DNA from 2 places in the Bradyrhizobium sp. Ash2021 genome. Region 1 is predicted to be linked to the other one. Evidence: riboswitches for the same ligand, from Rfam matches in the RefSeq annotation. Region 1 holds a riboswitch; the other holds the start of a gene.

Region 1 (15,063 bases):
TTCCCTGCGCCCTCTGATGGGAGAGAGCGGGAAGTTTCGAAGCAAGACTCGCGCGGGATGCGCGGCGAGATCGTGAAGCTGTGTCACATGCACCTTCGTCATGCCCGGGCTTGACCCACGGCTGTCCGGTTTAATTTTGGTGGACATGGCGCATGGCATTGATTCTTCTGTGTTCCAAGCGTTTGGCGACGTTTTGGGACACGGAGAAGGATCAAGCCATGCAGCATCACAATAGTGTATTCCACAGCGTATTGAAGCAGGTTCCGTGGCATCGCTTTGATCAGCTTGTGGATGAGCACGGGGCCGACAAGCATGTTCGCACCCTGACGACGAAGAGCCAATTAATTGCGCTGATGTACGCACAATTGTCGGGGGCGCAGAGCCTGCGAGAGATCGAGGCCGGTCTGCAGAGCCACGCCACCAGGCTCTACCATTTGGGCAGCGATGAGGTGTCGCGCTCGACGCTTGCGGATGCCAACGCACAGCGGCCCTGGCAGGTGTTCAGCGGCCTGTTCGCGCATTTGGTCGGGCAGCTCACGCGTGGGCTCAAGCGCAAGACCGGCGAAGCGGTGCACCTGATCGATTCGAGCAGCCTTCGTCTGAGCGCGCTGAGCAAGGACTGGGCGAGGTTCTCGGCAGGTGTCTGCGGCGCCAAGATGCACATCGTCTATGACCCCGACGCCGTTTGCCCGATCTATGCCGCTGTCACGCCGGCCAACATCAATGACATCACTGCCGCCAAGGACATGCCGATCGAGGCCGGGGCCACCTACGTGTTCGACCTCGGCTATTATGACTACTCCTGGTGGGCCAAACTCCACGCCGCGGACTGCCGGATCGTGACCCGGCTCAAGAGCAACACCAAGCTTCACGTGGTCCACAAGAATGCAGTCGCGGCAGGCTCAAATATTCTTTCTGATCGCATCGGCCATCTGCCGCAACGTATGGCACGCAACCGTCAAAACCCGTTCCAGGATCCCGTCCGCGAGATCCGCGTGCGCATCGACACCGGAAGGATCCTGCGCATCCTCACCAATGACCTCGATCTACCGGCAACCGATATCGCCGATCTCTATAAACGCCGTTGGCAGATTGAGCTGTTCTTTCGTTGGGTCAAGCAGACCCTCAAAATCAAGCAGTTCATTGGACGCTCCGAAAATGCCGTGCGCATTCAGATCGCAGTGGCTCTGATCGCCTTCCTACTGCTGCGCCTGGCACACACCGCCCAGCGAGCCGTTCACAGCCTGCTCACCTTCACCCGTCTGGTGCGCGTAAACCTTATGCACAGACGACCGATCAACAGGCTGCTCCTTCCACCGCCTCCGATCATCAAAGATCAGCGACAGTTGAGCCTCAGCCTATGCTAAAATTAAACCGGACAGCCGTGGGCTTGACCCGGGCATCCATCACTTTCGCAAGACTCTTGCGAAGAAAGATGGATCACCGGGTCAAGCCCGGTGATGACGCGCGCAAGCGCGCGTCAATTCAACACCCGTTTCCCGTCCGGACTATCCAGCGAAAACGTCGGCACGTCGATCTCGAACCGTTCGCCGCTTTCGCTGACCATTTGGTAGCGGCCGGCCATGAAGCCCGAGGCGGTCGGGAGCGGCACGCCCGAGGTGTATTCGAAGCGCTCGCCGGGTGCCAGCACCGGCTGCTCGCCGACCACGCCCTCGCCGCGGACTTCCTGCTTGCGGCCGGTGGCGTCGGTGATGATCCAGTGCCGCGTCCGCAACTGCACCGTCTCGGTGCCGGAATTGGTGATGACGATGGTGTAGGACCAGAAATACTGCCCCCGATCGATCGACGAGCGTTCCGGCAGGAAGTTCGGCTCGACGGTGACTTCGATCTGGCGGGTGACGGCGCGGTACATGCGGGCGATCTTCTTTAATCCTGGGCCCTATCATAGCGAAAGAATCGGATGGAACCAATCGCCGCAGCGGCCTGCAAAACCCCGCGCCGGCGTCATTTTCCATCGCGCTTTCAACATAGTTCCATCCTAAAGCGCACCCCGCGCGACAATCCCGTATCTTGTTTGCAAGTTGCGGGCCGATATTATCCTTCCAGACGCGTGCTGGCGAAAATCCGCCTGTCCAAAACGGTACCTGATGACGTCGATTGCCGATCAAATTGCCGGACCGCCGGTCGCGGACGCAGCCGCGCTCGCGAAGGGCGATGCGGTTGCGGCTGCCGCGCCGGCGATTACGCTGCCCGTGGCCGGCGAGCGCGAATTGAGGCTCGATCTGTTTCGCGGGCTCGCGCTGTGGCTGATCTTCATCGACCATCTGCCGCCCAACATCCTGACCTGGTTCACGATCCGCAATTACGGATTTTCCGACGCCACCGAAATCTTCATCTTCATCTCCGGCTACACCGCCGCCTTCGTTTACGGCCGCGCGATGCTGCAGGCGGGCTTTGTGGTGGCGACGGCGCGGATCCTGCGGCGGGTCTGGCAGATCTATGTCGCGCATGTGTTCCTGTTCACGATCTTCCTCGCGGAGATTTCCTACGTCGCCACCTCCTTCGAGAATCCGCTCTACACCGAAGAGATGGGCATCATGGATTTTCTCAAGCAGCCGGATGTCACTATCGTCCAGGCGTTGCTGCTGAGATTCCGCCCCGTCAACATGGACGTGCTGCCGCTCTACATCGTGCTGATGCTGTTCCTGCCGCTGATCCTGTGGCTGATGAAGTGGAAAGCCGACGTCACGCTGGCGCTCTCGGCCGGGCTCTATGCGCTGACCTGGCACTACGATCTCTATCTGACGGCCTATCCGAACGGTGTTTGGTTCTTCAATCCGTTCGCCTGGCAGTTGCTGTTCGTGTTCGGCGCCTGGTGCGCGATGGGCGGGGCGCGGCGGATGTCGCGGATCCTGTCGTCGCCGGTCACGATGTGGATTTCGATCGTCTATCTGGTCGCCGCGCTCTACGTCACGCTGACCTGGCACGTGCCGCAACTCGGTCATATGCTGCCGCACCGCGTCGAAGAATGGATGTATCCGATCGACAAGACCGATCTCGACGTGCTGCGGTTTGCGCACTTCCTGGCGCTGGCGCTCATCACCGCACGCTTCCTCCCCAGGGAATGGTCAGGATTAAAGTCGCCCTGGCTGCGACCATTGATCCTGTGCGGCCAGCACTCGCTTGAGATATTCTGCCTCGGCGTATTCCTGGCGTTCGCGGGGCATTTCGTCCTCGCCGAAGTTTCCGGTGGTGCTGCATTGCACGCTCTGGTGAGCATCTGCGGAATCCTCATTATGAGCGGAATGGCGTGGCTGATTTCGTGGTACAAACACTCCGCCGACAAGGGTGCGTCGAAAACAAAAGGCACCGGCGGCAACGCCGATATGGCGGGAGGGGGCGCATGAGGTCCGATTTCGGGGCCCGGCTAGGCCTGATGCTGCTTGCCGGTTGTTTGACCGCGGGATCGGCGCGTGCCGAGGATGCTCCGCCGAACTGCGAGGTCCCGGCCTATCTGCTATCGAGCGAAAGCTCGCTTCCGAAAGTCGCCGAAGCCGTTAAAAGCGGCAAGCCGCTGAACATCCTGGTGATCGGCAGCCGCTCGTCCAGCATCGCTTCGTCGGAGGCCAGCGCCTACCCCGCCAGGTTGCAGGCGATGCTGAAGGAAAAGCTGCCATCGGTCCCGATCAGCCTGTCCGTAGAACTACAGATCGCGAAAACCGCCGAGGAAGCGGCCGCCACGCTCGTTAAGCTTGTGGAGGCAAAAAATCCTACTTTGGTCATCTGGCAGACCGGAACCGTCGATGCTATGCGATCCATCGATCCTGACGACTTTCGGAGTGCGCTCAACGAAGGGGTTGTTGCGTTGCAAAACGCGGGAACGGATGTGGTTTTGATCAATCTGCAATACAGCCCGCGCACGGAGACGATGATTTCCGCGCCGCCATACCTAGATAGTATGCGCGTGGTGGCGCAGCAGCACGACATTCCCTTGTTCGACCGCTTCGCCATGATGCACCACTGGAACGATTCCGGAGATTTCGACCTGTTTAGCACCGCGCATGGCACTGATCTCGCCAAACGCGTTCACGATTGCCTTGGCCGTGCGCTGTCGACATTTGTAATCGATGCGGCCCATCTCAATCCGGCGCAGCAGAATTGAGGAAACCAGCGTTAATGAGTTCTCACTACCCTTTTTACCGAAATGCATCGCTGACCGTAGCCACCGTCGCGGCCTTGCTCGCGCTGGCGCCGGCATCGGTGCCATATGCCCACGCGCAGATTGCCCAGCAGGCGGCGCTTTCCGACGCCGCCAAACCCGAGGCAGCTAAGTCTGAGGTTGCGAAGTCTGAGGCCGCCAAAACGGCACCGCCACAGACCACCACCGGCGCGACTGGCGGCAATGTGGCCGCCACCAATCAGGCCAATCCTGCAGCGCAAACGCCCGCGCAACAAAAGAGCCTCACCGGCAGAGCGATCGACAAGGTGAAGGCGGTCGCAAAGTCGGCCGGCGACATTTTCAGCCGCGTTCCTTGCCTGCCGCCGAAGGGCGGCGCCAAGTCGATGGGCTCGCTGCCGCATGTCGCGGCCAAGCTCGCTGCCGGCCAACCGGTGGTGATCATTGCGTTCGGCTCGTCGTCGACCCAAGGCTACGGCTCGACGTCGCCGGAGTTCACCTATCCGAACCGCCTTGCGGCGCAACTGCGCCAGAAATATCCGAGTGCCGACATCACCGTGATCAATCGCGGCCATGGCGGTGATGACGCACCGGAGATGATGAAGCGACTGCAGAGCGAAGTCATCGACATGCATCCGGATCTGGTGATCTGGCAGGTCGGCACTAACGCGGTGTTGCGCAACCTCGATCCGGCCGAGACCGCCAAGACGGTGGAGGAGGGCATCGCGCGCATTCAGGCGGCGGGCGCCGATCTCGTGCTGGTCGATCCGCAGTACTCGCCGGCCGTCACCGCCAAGCCGGAAAGCGCCGGCAAGATGGTGAAGCTGCTCGGCAAGGTCGCCGAGCTGCGCCACGTCGGCATCTTCCCGCGCTTCGAGGTGATGCGCGACTGGCACGAGAAGCAGGCGATCCCGATCGAAGGTTTCGTGATCGCCGACGGCCTGCACATGAACGACTGGGGCTACGCCTGCTTCGCGCAATTACTCGGCGACGACATCATCAAGTCGGTCGGCCAGATCAAGCTCGGCGTCAACGTGCCGTCGGACGTGCGGACCTATCGGCCGATGTGAGGTCGTTGCGCTCCCCAACTATCAACGTCGTCCCTGCGAACGCAGGGACCCATACGCCGCGGCGGCGCTGATAAAGGAAGTGGTCGACGGCTTCCCTAACCAACAACGTCCTGTGGTTATGGGTCCCTGCGTTCGCAGGGACGACGATGGTGTTTTCGCTTGCGGCTACGCCTTCTCCAGCGCCGCGGCAAAATCCTCGATCAGATCATCGGCATGCTCGAGCCCGGCGGAGAAGCGGATAAAGCCCTCGCTGATGCCGAGTTCGGCGCGGGCCTCCGGCGCCAGCCGCTGATGCGTGGTGGTCGCCGGATGCGTCACCAGGCTCTTCGCGTCGCCGAGATTGTTGGAGATCTTCGTAAGCTTCAACGCATTGAGGACGCGGAAGGCGGCCGGCTTGCCGCCCTTCACCTCGAAGCCGACCAGTGTGGAGCCGCCGCGCAACTGCTTCTTCACCAGCGCAGCCTGCGGATGGTCGGCGCGGCCGGGATAGATCAATCGCGAGATCTTCGGATGGTTTGCCAGCACCTCGGCGACACGGCCTGCGGTGTCGGTCTGCGCACGCACCCGGACGCCGAGCGTCTCAAGCCCCTTGAGCAAGACCCAGGCGTTGAACGGCGAGAGCGACGGCCCGGTCTGGCGCATGAAATTGTGAACGTGCTCGGCGATGAAGGCTTCGGACGAGAGAATGATGCCGCCCAGGCAGCGGCCCTGGCCGTCAATATGCTTGGTCGCGGAGTAGACCACGACATCGGCACCAAGCGAAAGCGGGCTTTGCCAGATCGGCGTGGCGAAGACGTTGTCGACGACCAGCCGTGCACCGCCCCGGTGCGCGATCTCGGCAATCCCCGGAATATCGAGCACATCGAGCGTCGGATTGGTCGGGCTCTCCAAAAAGAAGGTCTTGGTGTTCGGCCGCAGCGCGCGCTGCCACTGGTCGAGATCGAGACCGTCGACCAGCGTCGTTTCGATGCCGTAGCGCGGCAAGAGGTCCTGCACCACGTAGAGGCACGAGCCGAACAGGGCTTTCGAGGCGACAACGTGATCGCCGGCCCTGAGCGGTGCGAGGATCGCGGTCGTCACCGCGGCCATGCCGGTGGCGGCGGAGCGAGCCGCTTCCGCGCCCTCGAGCTCGATCATCCGGCGCTCGAACATCGCAATCGTCGGATTGGAATAGCGCGAATAGATAAAGCCGGGATCCTCGCCCTTGAAGCGCGCCTCGCACTGCTCTGCGCTGTCGTAGACGTAGCCTTGGGTGAGAAACAGCGCTTCGGACGTCTCGCCGAATTGCGAGCGCAGCGTGCCGCCATGGACGAGGCGGGTTTCGGGGCGATAGCGGGTAGTCGCTTTAGTCTCAGACATGTGACCTCCGTCGTGACCATCAAAAATGGTCACAAAAAACCGGCCTGGAAAAATTTCCACAGGCCGGGATCACACGTGTCCCCGGCCTGTTTAGCGATTTATTTAACGTGGCTGCAAGCCGGCCGGCTCAAATCACCACGGGATAAGTCATGCTGATATTCGCTTGCGCCCTTTCAGTCAAGGCGGCCATCGTTTAACCCGTAAAAGCCCTTAAATTCAGGGTTTGGGGGCCATTTGGGTCCTCCGTATAAGTTTTCCCTGGGAAACCGCCGTGTCGTTCACGCTGCCGCCCGATGCCACCGGAATCCTGCCCGACCGCATGATCGCGGCGATGGCGGATGCGGGCCTGATCCTGCCGGCCTATCCCTTTGTCGAGAGCCAGATCCAGCCGGCGAGCCTCGATCTGCGCCTCGGCGATATCGCCTACCGGGTGCGGGCGAGCTTCCTGCCCGGGCCGGGCGCTACGGTTGCCGAGCGCATCGACGAATTGAAGCTGCATGAAATAGATCTCTCGGACGGCGCGGTGCTTGAGACCAATTGCGTCTACATTGTGCCATTGCTGGAAAGCCTGGCGCTGCCGCCGCAAATCGTCGCCGCCGCCAATCCCAAGAGTTCGACCGGGCGGCTCGACGTGTTCACCCGCGTGATCGCCGACGGCACCCGCCGCTTCGACATGATCGGCGCCGGCTATCACGGTCCGCTTTACGCCGAGATCAGCCCGAAGACGTTCCCGGTGCTGCTGCGCGAGGGATCGCGGCTGAGCCAGGTCCGCTTCCGCACCGGCGACGCCATCCTCAATGCCGACGAACTCGACGCGCTGCATGACGCCGAGCGGCTGGTCGATATCGATGACGCCGATCTTGCCAGCGGGGTCGCGCTCTCGGTCGATCTGAGTGGCGAGAACGCCAGCGGTTTCGTCGGCTACCGCGCCAAGCGCCACACCGGCGTCGTCGATATCGATCGCCGCGGCGGCTATGCGGTCGGTGAATTCTGGGAGCCGATCGCGGCGCGGCCCGACGGCAGCCTGATCCTCGATCCCGGCGAGTTCTACATCCTGGCGTCGAAGGAAGCCGTGCAGGTGCCGCCGGATTACGCCGCCGAGATGGTGCCGTTCGATCCCCTGGTCGGCGAATTCCGCGTGCACTACGCCGGCTTCTTCGATCCCGGCTTCGGTTATGCCGGCGCCGGCGGGCAGGGCTCGCGCGCGGTTTTGGAAGTGCGCTCGCGCGAGGTGCCGTTCATCCTCGAACACGGCCAGATCGTCGGCCGCCTGGTCTACGAGAAAATGCTGGCGCGGCCCGACGCCATGTACGGCCAGCGCATCGGCTCCAACTACCAGGCGCAAGGCCTGAAGCTCTCCAAGCATTTCAAGGTCTAGCCGTCGAGGGGCGTTAGCGACGAAGCAATCCATACCGCACACGCGGCGTCATGGATTGGTTCGCTGGCGCCCGCAATGACGGTTGATATATGCTCGCAACCAACAAGAACATCGGGACGGGAGCGAGCATGACCGGAGAGCAGGAAGCGCGCGAGGCGCAATGGCTGAAATGGCGCAGCGTCGCCGATCTCTACCATGCTTTTTTCACCGGGCTCATTCTCACCGTCGTGAGCCGTCGCGGCACCGCCGACGCCGCCGAATTCGTATTCCGCGTGTTTCGCCGCCAGCAGCAGGAGCGTTTTCTGCCTGGGCTGCAGAAACTCGGCCTTGATCATCTGCCGCCCGCGGTCGCGGCGGCGCAGTATCATTATCTCTCCAACTGGATCGGCGGCGTCCATGTCGAATATATGTGCGAGACCGACCGCAAGGCCTGGATCCGCTATCCGCCGCCGCGCTGGATCTGGCGCGGCACCGCGATCTGCGGCGTGCCCGGCGAGGTCTCGCGCGCGATGCTGCGGGGATGGCACGCCAATAATGGCGTGGCGCTGGGCGATCTGCGCCTCGGCTTCGTCTGCACCAAGCAGAGCGTCGACGGCCAGGACGGGCTCGAAGGCTATTACTGCGAATATGACCATCCGCTGGAGCTCGATCAGCGCCTGGTGTTCGCGCGGCATCTCGAAGCCCCCCTGTTCGATCCCGCCACCGCACCCGCCTTGCCGGTCGCGAGCTGGCCAAAACCGCGGCTGGAAAAGGCCTATCGCAATTACGCGATGGAATATGTGCGGACCGCAGCACCTGTGATGGTGCAGGTGTTCGGTCCGGAGGACGCCGGATACTTGCTGCACCTGACCGGCAAGCTGGTCGGCATGCAGTATTTCGACGAAATCGCGCACGCCTTCGCGGCGAACCGCGGCACGGCCAAGGATTTTGTCGCATTCCTGCGCATCCTGTTCGAGGCGCAGGACGATGTCGCCGAGATCAGCGCCTCTGACGGAGCGTTCGAACTCCGTCAGCAGACCTGGAAGCTGATGGCCGATGTGCCCGATTATCATCCGGCCTGCGCCAGGGTTCTGGAGGGGCTGTATTCCGGTGCATTTGAAGCCGGCGCAGGGCGGTAAACCGCCGTTAATCTGGTCGATCGGCTAAAGCGAGCGCTCGCCTGCAATCGCGCAGGCCCGCATTGCGCCCCGCGCACGTGGAATCGGCCCCGGTCATGGTAGGGAACACCGTGCCATAGCAATCAGACTGCGGAAAAATTTATGATTGGCGCATGACCTTGTCGCCAAACCGCTCACACTTTGGCGGGTCATGCGCCTGGGAGCCGAGATGCCGGATATTGCGGTTGCCGAAATACCCGTAGACGAGGAGGAACGTCCGCTTCCGCCGCCGCAGCCGCCTGTGCGGAATGCGCTGCTCGATCGCCCGATCCTGCGCACGCTGTTGTGGCTCGCCTGGCCGAACGTGATCGCGCTCTCCGCGAGCACCTGCGTGGTGATCGCGGAGACGTCCTATATCGGCCGGCTGGGCGTGGAATCGCTGGCCGCGATGGCGCTGGTGTTTCCCTGCGTGATCCTGACCATGACGATGTCCGGCGGCGCCATGGGCGGCGGCGTCGCTTCCGCGATCGCGCGTGCGCTCGGCGCCGGCGACCGGGAGCGCGCCTCGACGCTGGCCGCACACGCACTGCTGATCGGCGTCTGCTTCGGACTGACCTTCATGCTGGGCATGCTGATCTTCGGGCCGCGATTGCTCGAACTGCTCGGCGGCCGCGGCAACGTGCTGGCGCAGGCGATCGCCTATGTGCAGATCTTCTTCGGCGGCGCCGTCGCGCCATGGCTGATGAACACGATGGCGGGAATTTTGCGCGGCACCGGCAACATGAAACTGCCGTCGCTGATGATGCTTTCTTCGGCGGTCTGCCAGATCATTCTCGGCGGCACGCTCGGCCTCGGCCTCGGGCCGATCCCGCAATTCGGCATGCGCGGCGTCGCCGCCGGCTCGCTCACGGCCTATGTGATCAGCATATCCATCATGTCCTGGTATCTGTTCTCCGGCCGGGCCCGCGTCGTTCCCAAGCTCTTGGGATTGCGGATTCAATGGGCGATGTTGTTCGACATCCTCAAGGTCGGCGCGATTTCCTGCTTTTCGCCGCTGCAGTCGGTGCTGACCATCAGCATCTTTACCCACATGCTGGCGGGCTTCGGCACCGCGATTCTGGCCGGCTACGGAATCGGCGCGCGGCTCGAATTCCTGCTGACGTCGGTGTCGTTCGCGGTCGGTATCGCCTCGGTGCCGATGATCGGCATGGCAATCGGCGCGGAACGGATCGCGCGGGCGCGGAAGATCGCCTGGACCGCGGGCCTGGTTTCGTTCATCGCGGTCGGGGCGATCGCGACCTTCATCGCCATCTTCCCGGATCTCTGGGTCAACCTCTTCACCCGTGACGCGGGCGTGCGCGCCGCCAGCCACCAATATCTGTCGACGGCAGCCCCGATGTACGCCTTCATTGGACTGGCGTCGTCGATGTATTTCTCATCCCAGGGCGCCGCCAAGGTGGTCGGTCCGGTTCTGGCACAAACCGCGCGGCTATTGTTCATCGGCACCGGCGGCTGGTGGCTGTCGACGCACGATGCGACTGCGCAAAACTTTTTCACGCTCGCCGCGGCATCGATGGTGGTGCTCGGCGTGCTGTCATGCGCGAGCGTGATCCTGACCCGGTGGGGACCAAAGCCCGGTCCCGTTCCGGCAGCTCGTCCGGTGTTGTCGCAAGCGCGTTAGAGCGTTTTCGAGCGAAGTGGATACCGGTTCGCGTGAAGAAAACGCGTCAAAACAAGAATCTAGAGCTTCGGTTCTGATTCAATCAGAACCGAAGTTCTAGCGCCGCCGGTGACGCCGGTGGCCGCCGCCGAAATTGGCCATCCGCATCAATTGCGGGATCATGCCCATCAGCTCGCCGCCGCCTCCTCCGCCGAGCATGCCCATGATGTCGCCGCCGCCCATGGCGCCCATGCCCATGCCGCCGCCGCCAGATCCGCCGGGGATCATTCCGCCCGAACCGCCGGGCATTCCGCCGCCGCCCATCATGCCGCCGAGACCGCCGCCGCCACCACCTTCCATCATGCTGCCCATCATCGGCCCGATGGTCTGCATCATCATGCCAAAGCGGCGCTTGCCCATTTTCGCCTTCATCATTTCCAGCATCGGCGCCATCTGCGTCATCATATCTTCGCCGCCGCCACCTCCGCCAAAACCTGCGAATTGGGCCTTCGCCGGCATCGATGTCAGGGTGAACAGCAGCAATAGCGTGGCCGCCTGGCACACCACCTTGTCAGCTCCAGTCATGGCAAAACTCCCCGTGCGCGGAGCCGCGGACGCGGCGCCATCCGGACGCACGCGGCAAGGCTAGGAGAGGGGGAGCGGCCAATCTGTGAGAAAGATCACGTTCGCTATGCTGCGGCGCGTCCCAGTGCCTTCTGCATCGCCAACGCGGCCTGATCCATCTGCGCGTTCATGTAAGGGCCAATTTCGTGCGGCAGCACGTCGACGGTCCAGAGCAGCCGGCTGCGGCTGTCGCCATCGGCGATCACCTGCACCGACGCGCTGTGCTGCTTCAGGCGTTCGCTGATCACGGCATAGACCAGCCGCCGCCTGGCGTCGTCGCAATCGACCAGCAGCTCGCGCGCCACGGTGCCGTTCGAGAACGTCACGATGCGCGCGTCGCCATCGAGTTTTGTGTCCAGCACGAAACCGGGCACCAGACGCGTATGCAGCGCGCCGAAATCGCGCACCGCATCCCAGACGTGATCGGGGCTTGCGTCGATGGCGATGTCTTTGTGGATGGAAGCCATATGAGTGAGTCCTTTTCGCAGGTATGGGAATCGTCATTGCGAGGAGCGAAGCGACGAAGCAATCCACTCTTCCTTGTGGCGCGATGGATTGCTTCGCTTCGCTCGCAATGACGCCGGTGGCAGCAGCGCGTCAGGTACAAACCGCCTCGACGTTGTTACCGTCGGGGTCGATCAGGAACGCGGCAAAATAGGTCGGGCTGTAGTCCTTGCGATGGCCGGCCTCGCCATTATCGCGGCCGCCGGCTTTCAGCCCTTCGGCGTGAAATTTCTTGATGGCGGCGTGGTCCGGCGCGCGGAAGGCGACGTGGGCGCCGGTGTTGGCTTTGCCCTTGTCTAGATGCAACCACAGTGCCGGCTCGCCCTTGGGGCCGAACCCCGCGCCTGCATCGTCGCGCGAGCACAGGACATAGCCGAGCGGCGCCAATGCCGCGGTGTAGAAGCGCACGCTGGCGTCGAGATTTCCGACGCGTAATCCGATGTGGTCGTACATGATTTTCTCCAGTGAAACGCGCGAGATGCCGCGCGGCCTGGAGCAACCCTAGTCAGTGGAGCGCAAGCCGTTCTTGGAGAATCTTGCGGTCGCCCCGCGAAGCCCGGCGGAATTTCTGCGGCGAGGCGCCGGCGGCGCGGTGGAAGGTGCGAACAAAATTGGACAGATCGTTAAAGCCGACATCATAGGCGATATCGGTGATCGGGCTGTCGTCATCGGCCAGCCGCCGCGCCGCATGGCGCAGCCGCGAGCGCACCAGATATTGGTGCGGGGTCACCCCCAGTACGTCGGAGAACAGCCGCAGGAAATGGAACGGGCTGATGCCGGCCTGGGCGGCGGCATCCTCCAGCTCGATGGCCCGGTGCGAATTGGCGTCGATCCACAGCGCGGTTTCTACTGCGCGGCGGCGGTCTCTCAATGTCGCCGTCACGGGCCTGGGCGCGCGCCGGGAAACCACATCGACAAAACGGCTGGCGAACAGGTGCCCGACTTCGTCGAGACCCACATCGCTGTTGCCACCTGCCGCCGTTTGCGCGCGTTCGCCCAGCACCATCAGTTCCGGCAGCGGCGGCACCGAGCCGACCTGCCAGATGTCCCTGTTGTCGCCGATCGTTTCAACCAGTTCCGGATCGAGGAAAAATGACAGGCATTCGTCGCCGATGACGTGGTCATGGGTGCAAATGTATTCGTCGCCGGGATGGCCGACCAGGATCGATCCCGCCACCAGCTCGTGGAAGCGCCCCCGGCAATGGCAGCCGAAACTGCCCTTGCGGACATAGGAGATCGAATGACAGGCATATTGTTCCGCGAACGGCGCGTCGCCGGGCGCCGCCGTGCAGCGGAACTCGGACACGGAAATGCGTTTTCGCTGCAGCAGTGTCGTTCGGATCATACCGTCAAATTTAGGTCTGCGGGCGCGGCGGCGCAACGGGCAGCAGCACGTCGAACAGGGTCTTGCTGGCGGTCGGGTGCGCGCCCTCGATCGAGAGCAGCCGGCGTTTGGAGATGGCGCCGCCGTTCGGCGAGATCTTGTCGGCATAGTGGCCGGCTTCGAGCACGCGATGGCAGGGCACGATGATCATGAAGGGATTGCGGCCGATCGCCTGCGCCACCGAATACACCGCGCCCGACGCGCGCAGATGGGACGCGACCTCGCCATAGGTGCGGGTTTCGCCGCGCGGGATGCTGCGGGCGAAGGCATAGACGCGCTGGTTGAAGGTGGGGATGCCGGTCATATCCAGGGTCACGTCGGAAAGATCGGCGCTCCCGCCGCGCAGCAACTCGGCGATGCTCTCGATCGCGATCCCGACATCCACTGGCGCGCGGGTTTCGCGGGCCTCGGGATAGAGCTGAAACAGCCGCCGCCTTGTGTCAATCTCGCGGGCTTCCGGGAGCTGCACGGCGATGATGCCGCAATCGCCCCAGGCGATGCCGCAGCGGCCGATGCCGGTATCGAAAATGCTGTACGCACGCCCCGCCATGACGCCCAACCCCCCGGGGCATCATAACACCGTCACAGGCCGGCGCATCTGGAATCTTGGGGTTCGGTTAAGGGCTTGGCGCGGAGGGCGTGGGAACCGCTTGGCGGATCGCCCGGTCTCGGCTAATCAATGGGGAGCATGATCCGGAAAAGCGGATACCGGTTTTCCGAAAAGATCATGCTCAAATAGAAGAGGCGAATGCGGGCGTAGTTCAATGGTAGAACGGCAGCTTCCCAAGCTGCATACGAGGGTTCGATTCCCTTCGCCCGCTCCAGCTACTTAGCCCGCTTTCAGGGGCAGGGTTTTGTCGTTGGTTTTGCACGTTATGTTCGCCTTTCGTTGAATTGCCGGATCAGGGCTTTGGTGGCCGCGCTGCGATCGACGTAGCGCCGGATGATCTTGATCCATGATCGCAGGCGGCGAACGTTACTGTGACGTCTTGGCCTCTCTCTCGGTCCTCACGTCTCTCTCCATTTCGAGGCACGTCAGGAATTCGACATAGCTGGGGGTACCGTCGATGCCGGCTTCTTCGTTGCACTGGAATTTGGCGCTGGGACTAAATTGTATCCATTCTGCTTGAAGTTGGTTGCGTGCTTGGTTCTCATCGATAACGCACCTTTCCTCCATCTCCTTCGTACCGCCTTCGAGTTGGCACTCCCGCGCGATTTCAAATTGCGGTATGGCGTCCGCGATGGCGATGGGGTGCAGGGAAGTCAGGATAATGATTGGTAGGTGGATCAGCATCGTTATTCTCCGGGGCTCGTGATGTCATTGGGTCCGCAACGTCCGCCGGTGACCCGCGTCAAGACGAGTGTTGAACGTTTTGCGCAGGCTTATTGCCTTTGATCGTGCGTAAAGATCCGGCACGCCGAAGTGTCTGGTTCTCAAAAGGGCATTCTCAAGCGCCAGAAAAAGAAGTCGGGCTTATTGCCCGCCCGACCTCTGCGAGTGCGGTCACGTCAGCGTTCAGTCCGGACGGACATCGATCCGGATTTGTTGTTGCCACCGTCGAACGGCTACGCCGGTCCAAGACGCGGACGGATCAATTAGCCGACACGGGTTCGCAGGGGGGACTGCTATCCCAGGGCTGTGTGGCAAATGCGCCGACGGCCGGAGCGGGGACGCAGGCGCGCCCGTCGGACGTAGTGACCGCATTGGCCGGGTGCCGCGAGGTTACGTGGCCCTCGCGAGCCATCGCGGGAGTTGCAAGCGTGGCGGCGGCGAGCAGTGCAGTCGACAGAAGTTTGAGCGGGGTCATTCGATTTCTCCCTTGGGTATGAAAGCCAACAGCGTTTGGCT
Region 2 (15,063 bases), 580 kb from region 1:
GCGCACTCCAAACTGATCAAGCCAGCCGAACTACGCGCCGTGGATGGAGTCTTCCGGCTGCATTAACGCGAGGGCGCACGGCTTTGGGGTGATCACTGTCGCTCATGCGCAAATTGCTTTCGGGAAATTCACTCTCTTCAAGCGGGCCAGTTCAGCGAGATCACAATCCCGTATTTTCTGCTCGCCGGCGACGACGAGGTAATCGAATAAGTGCGTGGAAGTGGACGCCAGGCGTCAGCGGCGTAGATGGGTAACGGGCTGATGCGTTCTCCTCAGCGTCTCACTCAAGAACAGGAAGCGATCATGAATTCCGGTTTTTGCCGGTGAATGTCAGCTCACCGGGGAATATCGGAAGTGACGCGCGCTGCGAATGTCAGCTTATCCGGCGGCGCTCCCGACAATATCCTGGATGATCCCACAACCAATCGCCTCGAACCTCGGACTCCCCTCAAACCTTCCACATCCATTCGCGTCGCGTTCTTACGACTGTAATGGAGCACAGGCAGGGTCCTTTCGCCCTGGAGCAGCAAGCATTGCTGCGGGCGAAGCATGGGAGGTTGCGATGAATGGTGCAGGATCGCGTTTTCTAGCCCAGATGCCGGTTTTTCAACCAGGTTTGGCAGTAATGGTCGTTTTATCGAGCGTCGCGGGAGCCACGGTTGCTCTTGCTGACGACGATGGTGTTCAATTCAGGCCGGGAAATTTGCTGCTGAGCCGTTCCGTATACGACAACAATCCGGCAAATGTCGCGGTGGGGACACAACTGCCGCCCAACTGCGTCGCGCCCATTTGCGTGGCCGCGACGAACGACGGCTCTTATCCGTATGTCTGGAACAATTCGCTCGTTGACGGCAGCTTCGGCATCACCGCGAAAATCGTGCTCGATCAACTCAAGCCGTCCGGCGAGTTGATCAACTCGCTCGAAGTGCCCAACAGCTCGGACCGCGGTCCCCTGACCAGGGATCAGATGGTGACCAGCTTTCCGTCCAAATCCGAGATCGCGCTAAACCTTTCGACCGACGGCCGGGTCGTGACGTTCATGGGATACCTTGCGCCCGTCGATGCCCTCGATGTTTCGAATTCCAACACGGCTGCGGTGGTCGATCCCACCAACCCCGTTCCCGGAAGCAATTACCGCGTGGTTGCAGAACTTGACGAACATGGTCGGTTTCGTTTCACGAAAACCAATGCGTATAGTGGCAACAACGGACGCGCCGCGATCCTGAACGACAACGGCGGAGCGCGCATTGTCTATACGGCGGGCAACGCCGGCAACGGCGCAAATCCTCAGCCAAACGGGATCATTATTGGCGCCGGATTGCAAATCCTGACCGCGGAACGGAACGCACTCGTCGCGCAGAACCCGGGCCTGCCGACGCCCGTCGGCAGCTTCAACATCACGCAACTGGGGCTGACCGCGGACAAGATCGGCAAAGACACCAATTTCCGGGGCCTCTCGATCTTCAACAACGTCATCTATACCACCAAGGGCAGCGGCGGTAACGGCATCAACTCGGTCTACTTCATCGATGCGACCGGCTTCGATGCGAACGGCAGGCCGCTGGCATGCCCGAACGGCGTCGGCGTACCGAAGGCGATCGCAAGCCTGCCTGCGACGCCGATCCCTTACGACGCTTCACAGCTGCAGACGAAGGGGGTCGTCCCCTACAACATGTGCATCCTTGCGGGCTTCCCGACGAATTTGGCGAAAAAAGCGACGTCGTTCCCGTTCGGAGTCTGGTTCGCCGATGCGAAGACGCTCTACGTCACCGACGAAGGCGACGGCACCAGCAGCTTTGATCCGGCGTCCGGCAAGTACAAGGCGGCCGCCGCGCAAACCGGCGCGGGACTGCAGAAATGGGTGTTCGACGCCAACCTCCGCGCGTGGAAACTGGCCTACGTACTGCAGGCCGGGTTGAACCTTGGCGTGCCATACACGGTGACCGATTATCCGAGCGGCCAAAATCCCAAGACCGGCCTTCCCTGGTCGCCCGCCAGCGACGGCCTTCGCAACATCATGGGGCGCGTCAATCGCGATGGTACCGCAACGATCTGGGCGATCACCTCGACCGTCAGTGGAAACGGCGACCAGGGTGCTGATCCGAATCAACTGGTCATGATCAGGGATAAATTAGCTGCAACCAGCCTTCCCGCGGGCGAAACTTTCACGGTGATTCGAACGGCGCGCTTTGGCGAAGTGCTCCGTGGCGTTTCGTTTACGCCAGGAACTGATCGCGATCATCTGCCCGACGATCACGATCACGATCGGCACGCCGACGCCGACTGACAATCAACGGGCTCGTGCAGTCAACGGTCAGCCGGCACAAAACTGGCGGCCGACCGTTGATGCCGATCGCTGCCGCCGCGGCACGATCGGCCGCGATACGGACAATTCGCTCGGCGAATGACCCAGAGCGCACGCGTTACCCCGGCCAAGCTGGCTGTCCGGGTGGTATCCGAAGACAAACGGCGCTAGGATCGGAAAGTTACACGCGGCGCTGCGATTTTGTGTGCATTTTTCGAAATGGCCGCGCCAACGCGTCGCGTTATAGCGAGGAGGGCAATCCTTGGCTCGCAATCCCTTCGCGCGTCGGCTCGTTGCGGTCTTTGCGGCCGATGTTGCCGGTTACAGCCGATTGACCGGCGCGGACGAAGAAGGCACGCACGTAAGGCTGAGGGAACATTTGCAGGGCTTGGTTGCCCCAAATATTGCTGCCCATCGCGGGGCTATTGTCAAAAATACCGGTGACGGACTGCTCGCCGAGTTCGACAGCGTTATGGATGCGGTACGTTGCGCAGTCGATATTCAGCGTAGCATGGCCGAACGCAATGCGGACGTACCACCGGATCAGCGCATAGAATTCAGGATCGGCATCAATGTCGGCGGCGTGATCGAGGATGCTGGCGATATATTTGGCGACGCGGTCAATGTGGCGGCTCGCCTCGAAGGCATCGCGGATCCGGGCGGTATTTGTCTTTCCGACGATGCTTACCGGCATGTACGGCACAAACTCGACGACGTCTCCTTTGAAGATGCCGGCGAACAGAAGCTTAAGAACATCGAACATCCGATCCGCGTTATCAGAGTTAGGGATCGCGGCGTCGCCGCAGAAAAAAGACCCGCCCTGGTGCTGGCGGACAAGCCCTCGATTGCCGTCTTGCCTTTCCAGAACATGAGCGGCGATCCGGAGCAGGAGTATTTCGCCGACGGGATGGTGGAAGAGATCATCACGGCGCTGAGCCGCACCCGCTGGCTCTTTGTCATCGCGCGCAACTCGAGCTTCACCTACAAAGGTCGTGCCGTGGACGTGAAGCAGGTCGGTCGCGAACTTGGCGTTCGCTATGTATTGGAGGGTTCGATCCGGAAGGCCGGAAATCGCGTGCGCATCACCTGCCAACTGATCGACGCGGTCAGCGACGCTCATCTCTGGGCCGACCACTTTGATGGCTCGCTCAATGATGTTTTCGATCTTCAGGACAAGATCGCCATTGGCGTAGCCGGTGTCATTGAGCCCGCGGTAGTCGCGGCTGAAATTCGTCGCTCGATTCAACGTCAGACCACCGACCTTACGGTGTACGACCTCTATCTCCGCGCCCGCGCCGACGCCATGTCGTGGGAAAGACTCCGATTGCTCCACGCACTTGATCTGCTCCAGCACGCGCTGGAGCTTGACCCCTACTACGGACCGGCCCTTGTCCTGGCAGCCAGCTGCCGCCAAAACCTTGATTTGAACGGCTGGACCGAGGACCCGGAAAGGGAACGCCAGCAAAGTGTCGACCTTGCCCGCCGTGCGATTCGTGCTTCCGGCGATGACCCCTATGTTCTCGCCGAGGCGGCGTTCGTGATCGGCTACTTCGAGAGCGATATCGATCCAGCGATCGTTCTGATCGACCGCTCTCTCGAGCTCAATCCGAGCTCCGCAATTGCCTGGTTCCGGAGCGGATAGCTCAGGCTCTGGGCCGGACAAATCAACCTCGGCATCGAGCACTTCGAAAACTCTCTGCGCTTTAATCCGCTGCGGCCAGCCCCGCCGTCGCTTGGGATCGCGATCGGTCACTTTTTCGCTGGCCACCTGGAACGAGCGGCGGCGATGCTACGCCTCTCGCTGCAGGAAAACCCGACTTGGCCGCCGTGCTACCGCTTTCTGGCCTCCTGTTGCGCACATCTGGGACGCCTCGACGAGGCGCGAGCGATCGTCGACCGCCTGCGGGATATCACGCCTTCGGTGATCCCGGGCGCCAAACACTGGCGTGTCCCGGAGCAGTGAGAGTTCTTCCTGGAGGGCCTGCGCTTGGCTGCGGGCGAAACGAAATGATCGACAGCGCTAATGCGGCCAATGGGCTGTCGTCCCTCAGAGTTCTGTGGCCCTGAGCCGCCGCAAAGGACTCATGGCCTCGTCGGTCATGGGGATGCTCCCACCAATCTCGCGCGGTGGAGCATTGGCGGCGTCGACAATGAATCCGCATGGCTGAGAACGCCGTCAATTTCAACCCGGAATGATTTCTGTCGAAAGCCGTAGTTCTCCGGATTTTTCGGTGGGAGGAAGTGTTGCTATTCACTGACCGTTGGTTGCCTGAATTGCTTTTACTTTCGCATTCCGGATAACGAGACTTCGCCCAAGTAAATCTCATAAGGCCAACATCGATGTCCCGCGCAGAGCGCGGGCGACGCGTGGTGCATTTAATTTTCGGGTATCAAAACCCACTAATCGATACGAAGGGCAGTTCGCGCGATGCGCAAGGCAATCATCTCAACGGCGTCAATTTTGGCGCTCGCTCTCGCTGGTTCAGCTTTCTGGCCGACAGTACAGCCTGATGTCGAGCGCTTGGGAGACAGCGTTTACGAGACGATCTGGGTATGGCGCATTCCCGCTTACGCAAACAATCCGTCTTGGCGCGTTCGGTGGAGTTGGAGCGATCCACTTCGGGCGCAGGCGAGATGTTGCCGCGTACTGTAACGACCTGATTTCGTACGGGGCGAAGATTTGCCACGACTGGCGCGGAGCCCGTGCGATATTTCAGACTTCGCGCTGCGGGCAGGCTCCACTGAGACATTCGAGGCCGAAAAACGGCGTCCGCGCGACCTCAGCGCGAGATGACGTGCGATCCGGAAGGCCATTCGCGTTGACCTCTCACCGGGCTCGCGCCGATTTCCCATCCGGCGCCGCCCCAGATCGTGTCTACCGCCCCGAGCTCGCCTGCGGCGTCGCGAACAAAAAATATGTTTGGCACAGCGTTGGTCTGCAACGCACCGTCTTCACCGTTCGCCTGGAGTTTTAGGAAGCACCAAACGTCGGCGAGACGAGTCTCATAGCGATCATGGAGTTCGGCGATGAGTTGGTTATCGCTTGATGCTTTGTTCAAGACATGAATTTGAAATGCCACGTCATTTGTATCGTCTTCGATCTTGACGGCGAAGCGGCGCACGAAAGTCGCGCCAAGCCACGAAATCTTGACTTCCGCCGCAGGTGACGTGTTCTCCCTGAATCGTTGGCTGGCGATGAATTTGTGAGAAATCGTAGCCGTTACCGAAGAATCCGCCGAAGGATCTGCTGGTTCCACCGGAGTTGCACGCTGGGAACAGCTAACGTTGGTACCTGCACCTAAGGCGGTGGAGTTGGCGGCCGGTTCGTTCTCTATCGCGGCGAGGCGGGCGTTTCCGGCTGTGAGCAAGAGCAAAGTTGAGCAAAGGACCTGACCAAGCCGACGACGCATTTTGGTTTCTCCGAGTTCGATGAGACAAGGTAAACCGAACGTCAGTTATGTAAATAACGAAATTAACCTTTGGTTAAGGATAAACAATACATAAAATAATAGATAATATTATGATGAATACTTCAAAACAAAGCAATCTATATTTGTATGCAACTCGAATCAGCTCCGGATGCACGGCTCGCGAATGTCGTGTCGCGCGTCATTCGGCGAACTCGTTTCGCTGATCGCATCGCGCTTGCGAACCGGAAGCGGGATCATTCTGGATGCACATTACGCTCGGCGACATCGCCCCATTGAGCAGGCGCACTTTGATAATGGCCGTGATGAGCAAGGCGTTCCGAAAGTCGTCCTAAATCCCAAAGACGACTGAACTGACGGAACGGTCGTTCGACGAGGTCGATGAGGCTCTTGCTTAACGAGGGTAAAGGCGATGGCGCGAAGCACACATGAGATACTTCTCCCCGCTTGGAAGATACGCTCCCGGTATGATGCACTGTTGCCAGCGGTTTGAACTTGTTGAGGCCTCTTTCGTTGGGGGCCTCTTTGTTTCGACTAACTTGATGTCGCCGTTTTGCACATAGCCTCAACTAGCGCGGTGCGGCGACGTGTCCGGAGTTGAAGGTAATCCGGACTCAAGACCGACGGTTTCGACCGGACGCTCCAAGCCCAAGGCGACGTCCGATCGATCTCGTGGGTAAAAGTGGACACCATGAATCGGATTCATCCACTAGGGCGCTTCCCGCTCGCCCTGCCGGAGCGGGTGCAGCGGATGCGCGTCGTGCAGCATCATGGCGAGCTGATGCAATTGCGTATCGCGAAAGCCAGCGGCCTCGATTGCCTTCACGGTCGCGAGCACATAGTCGCGGTTGACGCCGGACTGGCCGTGGCCCTGCTGCACGTGGCGCAGTTGCTCCGCCAGCGACAGCCGTCCGGCATATTGCACATGGCCGCGATCGACCACATAGGCCAGTGCGCTGACGCGTTGCCGCGCCTCGTTCTCCAGCCACACCGAACGCGTCACCTCGCGATAGACCGAGGTGACCTGCTCGCGTTCACGCAAATAGGCGATGGTGGCGGCGCGGTTCTTCTCGGCGACCCGGAAGGCGATGCCGCGGCAGGCGCCGCCGCGATCGAGCCCGAGCACGAGGCCCGGCTTTTCCGGCGTCCCGCGGTGGACGAACGAGTAAACGCAGAGCGCGCGATGCTCCCCGATCAGCCGCGCCGGGGCCTGTTCGAGGAATTCGAAGCCCGGACGCCACATCAGCGAGCCATAGCCGAACACCCACAGGTCGCCTTCGGAGAATTCCGTCTCGGGCAAGGTAATCGTCGACATCGCGCGCACGGCTACCAGAACAACAGGGAGAAGCGAAGCAGATTCAGCATCTTTTGCCGCCGGGTTTCACCGCTTACATTTGACAAAATCGTCAGCCAAAGGACGCCGCATGCCTGACATGTCCCCCGCGCCGCGCCGGCGCCCGCTTTGGCGCCTTTTCCTCATGCCCGCTCTGCTCGTGGTTGCAGCCTGCGCCTGGAGCGGATTCTGGTTCTATGCGGCTTCCGAGGTCGGCGTGCGCGCCGACGCTTGGCGGGCCCAGGAAGCCAAATCCGGCCGGGTCTATGATTGCGGCAACCGCTCGGTCGCCGGCTTCCCGTTCCGCCTCGAAGTCCGCTGCGACGATGCCAGCGTGGCGCTGCTGTCGCAGACCGCGGGATCGCAGGCGCCGTTTACGGCCAAGCTCGGCGAAATCCTGGTGGTGGCGCAAATCTACGATCCGAAATTGCTGATCGCCGAATTCAAGGCGCCGGCCACCATTTCCGAGCGCGGCCAGCCGCCGTCGATGATGGTGAACTGGAGCAAGGGCCGCAGCAGCGTGGTCGGGCTGCCCGCCGTGCCGCAGCGCGTCTCGCTGGTGTTCGACGATCCCGCGATCGATCGCGTCAACGGATCGGTGCAGACGCCGCTCGCCCGCGCCAGGAATGTCGAGCTGCATGGCCGCATCGCCGAGGGCTCGCCGGCGGATCACCCCGTGATTGAAACCGTGTTGCAGATCGCCGGCGGCAGCGTGCAGGAGGTGCATCCGCTGCTCGCAGCGCCCTTCGATGCCGATGTGCGCACGAAGCTCAGCGGCTTGAAGGATTTTTCGCCAAAACCCTGGCCCGAGCGGTTTCGCGAAATCCAGGCCGTGGGCGGCCATGTCGAGATCGTGCAGTCGCGAATCCAGCAGGGCGACCTGATCGCGGTTGCCGCCGGCACGCTGGGCCTCAATGCCAGCGGCCGGATCGAAGGCGAATTACAGATGACGGTCGCCGGTATCGAGAAGGTGATTCCCGCGCTCGGCATCGAGAAGATGCTGGAACAGGGCGTGCCGCAGGCAACGCTCGATCGCGTCGCGCCCGGCGTCAAGAGCCAGGACATCAACGGCCTGTTCGGCGCGCTCGACCGCGCGATCCCGGGGCTTGGCAAGGTCGTCAAGCAGAACGCCAGTGTCGGCGTCACCGCCGGAATCAACTCGCTCGGCAGCGAAGCGGTGCTGGAAGGCAAGAAGGCGCGGGCCTTTCCGCTGCGCTTCGTCGACGGTGCGGTGTTTCTCGGCCCGTTGAAGGTAGGGGACATCCCGCCGCTGTTCTGAATCTTTCCGTCGACATTTCTCCATCGTCGTCCCGGCCCCCGTGCGCAATTGCTCACCAGGCCGGGCCGGCAGCCGTGACGGTAAACACCTGCTCGCCGAACCGTGATCGAAATCGCGGGAATGCCGAGGCGCGAACCCCAGTCTCTCCTAGTGAAGGCCCGCACATCAGCTGCGGGTCATGCGGAGGAGGAGAGACATGACCAGGTTCAAATTGTTCGGCGCGGCCGCGGTTTTGGCGGTGTTGATTGCATCACCGGCGTCGGCGCAGGACCCGCTGGAGGCATCGGAGCCGGGGATGTGGGCGTTCTATCATCCGAACGGCGATCTCGGTAACGGATCGGCGCGGCCGGTTGCCAATGCCCACGCGATGGCGCCGCGGCTGGTCATGAGCCACCCGATCGTGCCCCGGCACGTCAAACCCCGCAAGTAACCGGCGTGCCCGGATCGAAGCGGGCTCGGTCGCCCCGGCTGGAGCCCGCTTACTTTCATTCAGGCGCGGACGCGCGCGTCAAGAAATTCCAACACCCGGCCGTGAGCGAGACGTGACGCGAAATGATCGCGTGTTCGCGACTATCGATGTGCGAATGCCGCGCTCGATCCCTGCCAGAACGAGAGGTTCATCATGCCCAACGAAGGAAACCACGCGATGCAGGACTATTATCTGATCAGCCGGGCGGCGCATGTCATCGGGCGCAGCGGCCTGGCGATGGCCGGCGCGATGTGCGGGACGTTCGTGGCCGCGCAACTGGCAAAAACCGACATCGCGGCGCTCGACACGTTCGGATTCACCGCGGCGATGGTGTTGGCCGGAATGATCGCATTCTATCTCGGGATCGATATTCCCTGGCTCCCGGCCAGCGGCGCCCGCCATCCGCCGAGGGTTGAGCCGGTCGAGCTGCTCAGCGCCGCCGGCACATTCCTCGCCGCCGTGGCCGCGCTGATCTCGGTCTGTGCCATCGTGCTCGATGAAGCGCCGCACCGCGCATGGGAGCTCGTCATTGGCTCGTGGTGGCTCGTTGGCACCGCCATGCAGATCAGCGCCGGCTCGATCGCCCGCCTGCGGCTCGCTCGGAAGGCATACCCCCAGTCGTCATCACCCGCGCATGCAGGTGATCCAATATTCCAGAGACATCAGGGATAAAACCGGGAAGCCGCGGCGTACTGGATACTCCGCATGCGCCCGCTCTCAACCCGGCTTCTTCGTCAGATGTTCATGCGGCCGGCCGAAATCGGGCGCGGCGGAATCCTGGCCGATCTCGACGATGCCGCGGCGGATGGCGCGGGTGCGGGTAAAATGCTCGAACAGCGCTTCGCCGTCATTGCGGCGGATGGCGCGCGTGAGTTTCGACAGATCCTCGTTGAAGGTGCCGAGCATCTCCAGCACCGCGTCCTTGTTGTTCAGGAACACGTCGCGCCACATCGTGGGATCGGAGGCTGCGATGCGGGTGAAATCGCGAAAGCCGCCGGCGGAGAACTTTATGACCTCCGACGACGTCACCTCTTCGAGTTCGTCGGCGGTGCCGACGATGGTGTAGGCGATCAGATGCGGCAGATGGCTGGTGATCGCGAGCACGAGATCATGATGATCCGGCGTCATGATCTCGACCCTGGCGCCGAGGCCGGCCCAGAACGCGCGCAGTTTTTCCACCGCGCCCGCGTCGGTGCCTTCCGGCGGCGTCAGGATGCACCAGCGGTTGATGAACAATTCCGCAAATCCGGAATCCGGGCCGGAATGCTCGGTGCCGGCGACCGGATGCGCGGGGACGAAGTGCACACCCGGGGGAATAAACGGCGCCATCTCGCGTGCGACCGCGCCCTTGACCGAACCGACGTCGGAAACGATCGCGCCCGGCTTGAGGAAAGCCGCGATCTCCTGCGCCACCGGGCCGCAGGCGCCGACGGGAATGCAGAGGATGACGAGGTCGGCGTCTTTGACGGCTTCGGCGTTGGTCGCCACTACGCGGTCGACGATGCCGAGTTCGGCCACGCGCGCGCGGGTCTTCTCCGAGCGCGCGGTCGTGACGATCTCGCCCGCAAGCCCCTGCAGCCGGGCGCCGCGCGCGATCGAGCCGCCGATCAGGCCGAAGCCGATCAGCGCGACCTTCTTGAAATGCGGCGCAGCGTTCCCGTCAACGCTCACTTGACAGCCATCCTGGCCGCCATGAAGTCGCGCAAACCGTCGACCACGAGCCGATTGGCTTCCTCGGTGCCGATGGTCATGCGCAGCGCGTGCGGCAGGCCGTAATTGTTCAGCGCGCGCAGCACCAGCCCGCGCCGGGTCAGGAACGCGTCGGCATCAGCCGACGTCCTGCCCTGCTCGAGCGGGAAATGGATCAGGATGAAATTGGCCACGCTCGGCGTCACCTTGAGGCCGAGTTTTGTCACTTCGTCCGTCAGCCAGTTGCGCCATTTTTCGGTGTGCGTCCTGGACATCTGGACATGCGCGGTGTCCTCGATCGCCGCCACCGCCGCCAGCATCGCCGGCGTCGAGACGTTGAAGGGGCCGCGAATCCGGTTGACCGCGTCGACGATGTGGGCCGGGCCGAACATCCAGCCGATCCGCAACGACGCGAGGCCGTGGATTTTCGAAAACGTGTGCGTCACCACCGTGTTCTCGGTGGTCGCCACCAGCTCGATGCCGAGTTCGTAGTCGTTGCGCGACACGTAGTCGGAATAGGCGGCATCGAGCACCAGCAGCACGTGCTCCGGCAGGCCGCCGCGCAGCCGCTTGACCTCGTCGAACGGGAGGTAAGTGCCGGTCGGGTTGTTCGGGTTGGCGAGCCAGACGAGCTTGGTGCGCGGCGTGACGCGCGACAGAATCGCGTCGACGTCGGCGGTGAAATTGGTTTCGGGCGCGACGACGTTCCTGGCGCCGTTCGCCATCGTCGCGATCGGATAGACCAGAAAGCCATGGGTGGTCGAGATCGCCTCGTCGCCATGGGTGAGATAGACGTGCGCAAGCAGATTGAGGATCTCGTCCGAGCCGGCGCCGCAGATGATGCGGTCCGGGTCGAGCCCGAAGGCGCGGCCGATCGCCTGGCGCAGCACCCGCGATGTGCCCTCCGGATAGTTCTCCAGATGCGCCGCGGCGTCCTTGTAGACCGCAATCGCCTTCGGCGACGGCCCGAACGGCGTCTCGTTGGCGGACAGCTTGAACACCTTGCGGCCCGGCTCCGCCACCGGGCTCTTGCCGGGCGTGTAGGGCGCAATATCGAGAATGCCGGGATTCGGCACGGGGCGGGACATCGTTAACTCCGGGGTATTTTGGGGCGGCTTTTAGGGTTTGGCCGCCCCGTTCGGGGGCACCGTATAGCGCGTTGCGTGGCTGCCGACGAGGGCCGATGAGCGCACCGAGGCGCCGGCCTCGATCAGCGCGGTTCTGATCTTTTCCAGCCCGGTGCCTGCGATCGATACCAGCAGCGCCGCGCCGTCGAAGGCGGTATCGGGGACGGCGACGATTTCGGCGAGCGGCGCGATCGCACGCGCGATATCGGCATTCCAGCCGGAGACGCGCACGCTCCAGGTCTCGACCTCGGTCACCATCGCGTTATCGGCGACGCGGGAGACCACGAACACCGGCAATGCCGCCGGATGATCGGCACGCTCGAGGAACGGCAGCCGCGCGATGATTTTTGGCGCGCCATCAGGCTCGAGGCCGATCCACCACGGCGTGCGGCTGGAGGTGGCCGAGACCAGCGCCAGATCGCCCTTCGATTTCGCCACCGCCTCGACCGCGGCCTGGGCGCTGAAATGCGCCACATAAGGCACGACGAAGCCGAAATGAAACCGCGCCGAATCCCGCATCGCGGATTCGCCGACCGAGACATCCGCATGCACCGAGAACGGCGCCTGCACATACGTGAACGTCGAGATGATGACGCGCCAGATGCTCTCGACGGTATCGATCGGGAGGATGCCGCGATGACGCTCGACCAGTCGCCGCATCATGTCGGCCTCGCGCGCCGGACGGAACGCCGAGCCGACCTCCTGGGTCTCCTTCACCTGGATCAGGCGATCGATGATATCGCCGCGCGCCATCAAGAGCTGATGGACCTGCTCGTCGATCGCGTCGATCTCTTTGCGCAGCACCGCCAGCGAGGGCGGGGCGGGGGGTGCTTTGGACATGTCGAACCCTAACGGCCGGACGGCCTGATGCCGCCGGCAAGCAAGGGCACTGATTAGGAAAGACGGAAGCTGAAAGCAAAGAGAAACGACGCCGCCAGGACCTGCATGGCCCGCCTGCATGGCCCACCTGCATGGCGCGGTTAACCGCGCGCTTTGGGCCTGCCTTGACGAAAGGCCAGTCCGGGACTACCTTTAAGCCACTCCGTGGTCATTTGAGCCGGCCGGCTTGCAGCCACGTTAAACAACTCGCTAAACAGGCCGGGGACAGAAGTGATCCCGGCCGAACCTTATGTTCAGGCCGGGTTTTTTATGGCCTGATTTCCGTTCGAGGATCCTCCGCGAGGAGGACGGTGCCGGGATGACCAAGGTGCAGTCGATAGCAAGTCCCGCGATCCACGGCGAGGATCGCGCCCATGAGGCCGATCATCCGACGTCGCAGCTCGCGAAGTTCGGGATGGATCAGCCGCTCAAACTCGATTGCGGCATCGATCTGGCGCCGTTCCAGATCGCCTACCAGACCTATGGCGAACTCAACGCCGATCGCTCCAACGCCATTCTGGTCTGCCATGCGCTGACCGGCGATCAGCATGTCAACAACCCGCACCCGGTGACGGGCAAGCCGGGCTGGTGGGACACCATGGTCGGCCCCGGCCGGCCGCTCGACACCAACAGCTACTTCATCATCTGCTCCAACGTGATCGGCGGCTGCATGGGCTCGACCGGCCCGGCCTCGATCAACCCCGCCACCGCAAAAGTCTGGGGGCTCGATTTTCCCATCATCACCATTCCCGACATGGTGCGTGCGCAGACCATGCTGATCGATCGCTTGGGGATCGAGACGCTGTTCTGCGTGGTCGGCGGCTCGATGGGCGGCATGCAGGCGCTGCAATGGACCGCGGCTTTCCCCGAGCGCGTGTTCTCGACGCTGGCGATCGCCTGCAGCACGCGGCATTCGGCGCAGAACATCGCGTTCCACGAATTGGGCCGTCAGGCCGTGATGGCCGACCCCGACTGGCGCGCCGGGCGCTATTTCGAGCACGGCACGCACCCGCATCGCGGGCTCGGCGTGGCGCGGATGGCCGCGCATATCACCTATCTCTCCGATGCCGCCCTGCACCGCAAGTTCGGCCGGCGGATGCAGGACCGCGACCTGCCGACGTTTTCGTTCGACGCCGATTTCCAGGTCGAAAGCTATCTGCGCTACCAGGGCTCGTCGTTCGTCGAGCGTTTCGATGCCAACAGCTATCTCTATCTGACGCGGGCGATGGACTATTTCGATATCGCCGCCGACCATGACGGCGCGCTGGCGCGGGCGTTCCGCGGCATCAAGACGCGGTTCTGCGTGGTGTCGTTCACGTCAGACTGGCTGTTCCCGACCGCGGAATCGCGGGCGCTGGTGCATGCGCTCAATGCGTCGAGCGCGCGGGTGTCGTTTGCCGAGATCGAAACCGATCGCGGCCACGACGCCTTCCTGCTGGAGGTGCCGGAATTCTTCGACATTTCCCGCGCCTTTCTGCAGTCCGCGGGCAAGGCGCGCGGACTCGGAAGCAATGACGCTGAGCCATCATGAGCATCCAGCAGACCTTGCCGCTCGCGGGCGTCACGCCTGACCGCACCGGGAATTATCGCAGCGATCATCTTTTGGTCGCCGAGATGATCGAGCGCGGCTCAAAGGTGCTCGACGTCGGCTGCGGCGACGGCGAATTGCTGATGCTGCTGGAAAGTCGGGGCATCGACGGCCGCGGCATCGAGCTGTCGCGCGAGGGCGTCAACCGCTGTGTCGCGAAGGGCCTTGCCGTGGTGCAGGGCGACGCCGATACCGACCTCGTCAATTATCCGGACGATGCCTTCGACTACGTGATCCTGTCGCAGACGCTGCAGGCAACACGGCAGCCGAAGGTGGTGCTGGAGAATCTGCTGCGGATCGGCCACCGCGCCATCGTCTCGTTCCCGAATTTCGGGTTCTGGAAGATGCGGCTGCAGCTCCTGGTCGGCGGCCACATGCCGCGCACGGAAAACCTGCCGGCCACCTGGTACGACACGCCGAACATCCATTTCTGCACCATCAAGGATTTCGTGCAGCTCTGCGACGAGATCAACGTCAAGATGGAGCGCGCAGTGGCGCTCGATCTCTACGGCCGCCCCTTGAGGCTCAATCTGCCCTGGTGGTTCTGGAACATGTTCGGCGAGCAGGGCGTGTTTTTGCTTAGCCGCGGCAAGGCGAAGTAGGTATCGTCATTGCGAGGAGCCAACGGGTCGCGCGAATGCGCGCCCGATGATAAACTCCGCGACGAAGCAATCCATTCTTTCTTTGTGGCTCCATGGATTGCTTCGCTTCGCTCGCAATGACGGCTAGACTGGCGTAGCCATCATCGATCTCGGATCACGCACCGGCCACCTCCCTGCTTCGACCAGCGCGATGAAACGCTCGACCATCTCATTGAACAGCGCCGGCTCCTCCAGATTGAGCACGTGGCCCGACTTCGGGAAGAACGAGAGCCCCGCCGCGGGCAAATGCTGCTTCAGGAACAGGCTGGGCTCGATGCAATTGTCGTCCTCGTCGCCGCACAGGATCAGCGCCGGCGTCGGCACT

The links. A riboswitch is a leader RNA that binds a small molecule or an ion and turns the genes downstream of it on or off. The one in region 1 is predicted to bind S-adenosylmethionine.
Region 2: another riboswitch for S-adenosylmethionine. It lies ahead of NL528_RS07215 (homoserine O-acetyltransferase); the one in region 1 lies ahead of NL528_RS04295 (O-succinylhomoserine sulfhydrylase).

The regions. Positions count from the first base shown of each region.
Region 1 is NZ_CP100604.1:918,814-933,876, forward strand. Features, by position in the region: gene NL528_RS04270 (IS4 family transposase) at 219-1,367, shown strand; gene apaG (Co2+/Mg2+ efflux protein ApaG) at 1,481-1,873, opposite strand; gene NL528_RS04280 (OpgC domain-containing protein) at 2,109-3,368, shown strand; gene NL528_RS04285 (SGNH/GDSL hydrolase family protein) at 3,365-4,123, shown strand; gene NL528_RS04290 (SGNH/GDSL hydrolase family protein) at 4,138-5,208, shown strand; gene NL528_RS04295 (O-succinylhomoserine sulfhydrylase) at 5,374-6,567, opposite strand; SAM riboswitch at 6,637-6,716, opposite strand; gene NL528_RS04300 (2'-deoxycytidine 5'-triphosphate deaminase) at 6,839-7,945, shown strand; partial or broken gene NL528_RS04305 (hypothetical protein) at 8,074-9,091, shown strand; gene NL528_RS04310 (MATE family efflux transporter) at 9,272-10,723, shown strand; gene NL528_RS04315 (hypothetical protein) at 10,820-11,287, opposite strand; gene NL528_RS04320 (SRPBCC family protein) at 11,392-11,793, opposite strand; gene NL528_RS04325 (VOC family protein) at 11,924-12,283, opposite strand; gene NL528_RS04330 (AraC family transcriptional regulator) at 12,336-13,175, opposite strand; gene NL528_RS04335 (methylated-DNA--[protein]-cysteine S-methyltransferase) at 13,186-13,764, opposite strand; tRNA gene NL528_RS04340 (tRNA-Gly) at 13,965-14,038, shown strand; gene NL528_RS04345 (hypothetical protein) at 14,191-14,508, opposite strand.
Region 2 is NZ_CP100604.1:1,495,945-1,511,007, forward strand. Features, by position in the region: gene NL528_RS07155 (usg protein) at 1-66, shown strand, start outside; gene NL528_RS07160 (hypothetical protein) at 626-2,287, shown strand; gene NL528_RS07165 (adenylate/guanylate cyclase domain-containing protein) at 2,568-3,947, shown strand; gene NL528_RS07170 (tetratricopeptide repeat protein) at 4,092-4,268, shown strand; gene NL528_RS07175 (hypothetical protein) at 5,086-5,715, opposite strand; gene NL528_RS07180 (gamma-glutamylcyclotransferase) at 6,443-7,048, opposite strand; gene NL528_RS07185 (DUF2125 domain-containing protein) at 7,158-8,345, shown strand; gene NL528_RS07190 (hypothetical protein) at 8,542-8,775, shown strand; gene NL528_RS07195 (hypothetical protein) at 8,968-9,486, shown strand; gene NL528_RS07200 (prephenate/arogenate dehydrogenase family protein) at 9,532-10,485, opposite strand; gene hisC (histidinol-phosphate transaminase) at 10,482-11,591, opposite strand; gene NL528_RS07210 (chorismate mutase) at 11,622-12,470, opposite strand; SAM riboswitch at 12,665-12,744, shown strand; gene NL528_RS07215 (homoserine O-acetyltransferase) at 12,829-14,040, shown strand; gene metW (methionine biosynthesis protein MetW) at 14,037-14,699, shown strand; gene NL528_RS07225 (alpha/beta hydrolase) at 14,823-15,063, opposite strand, start outside.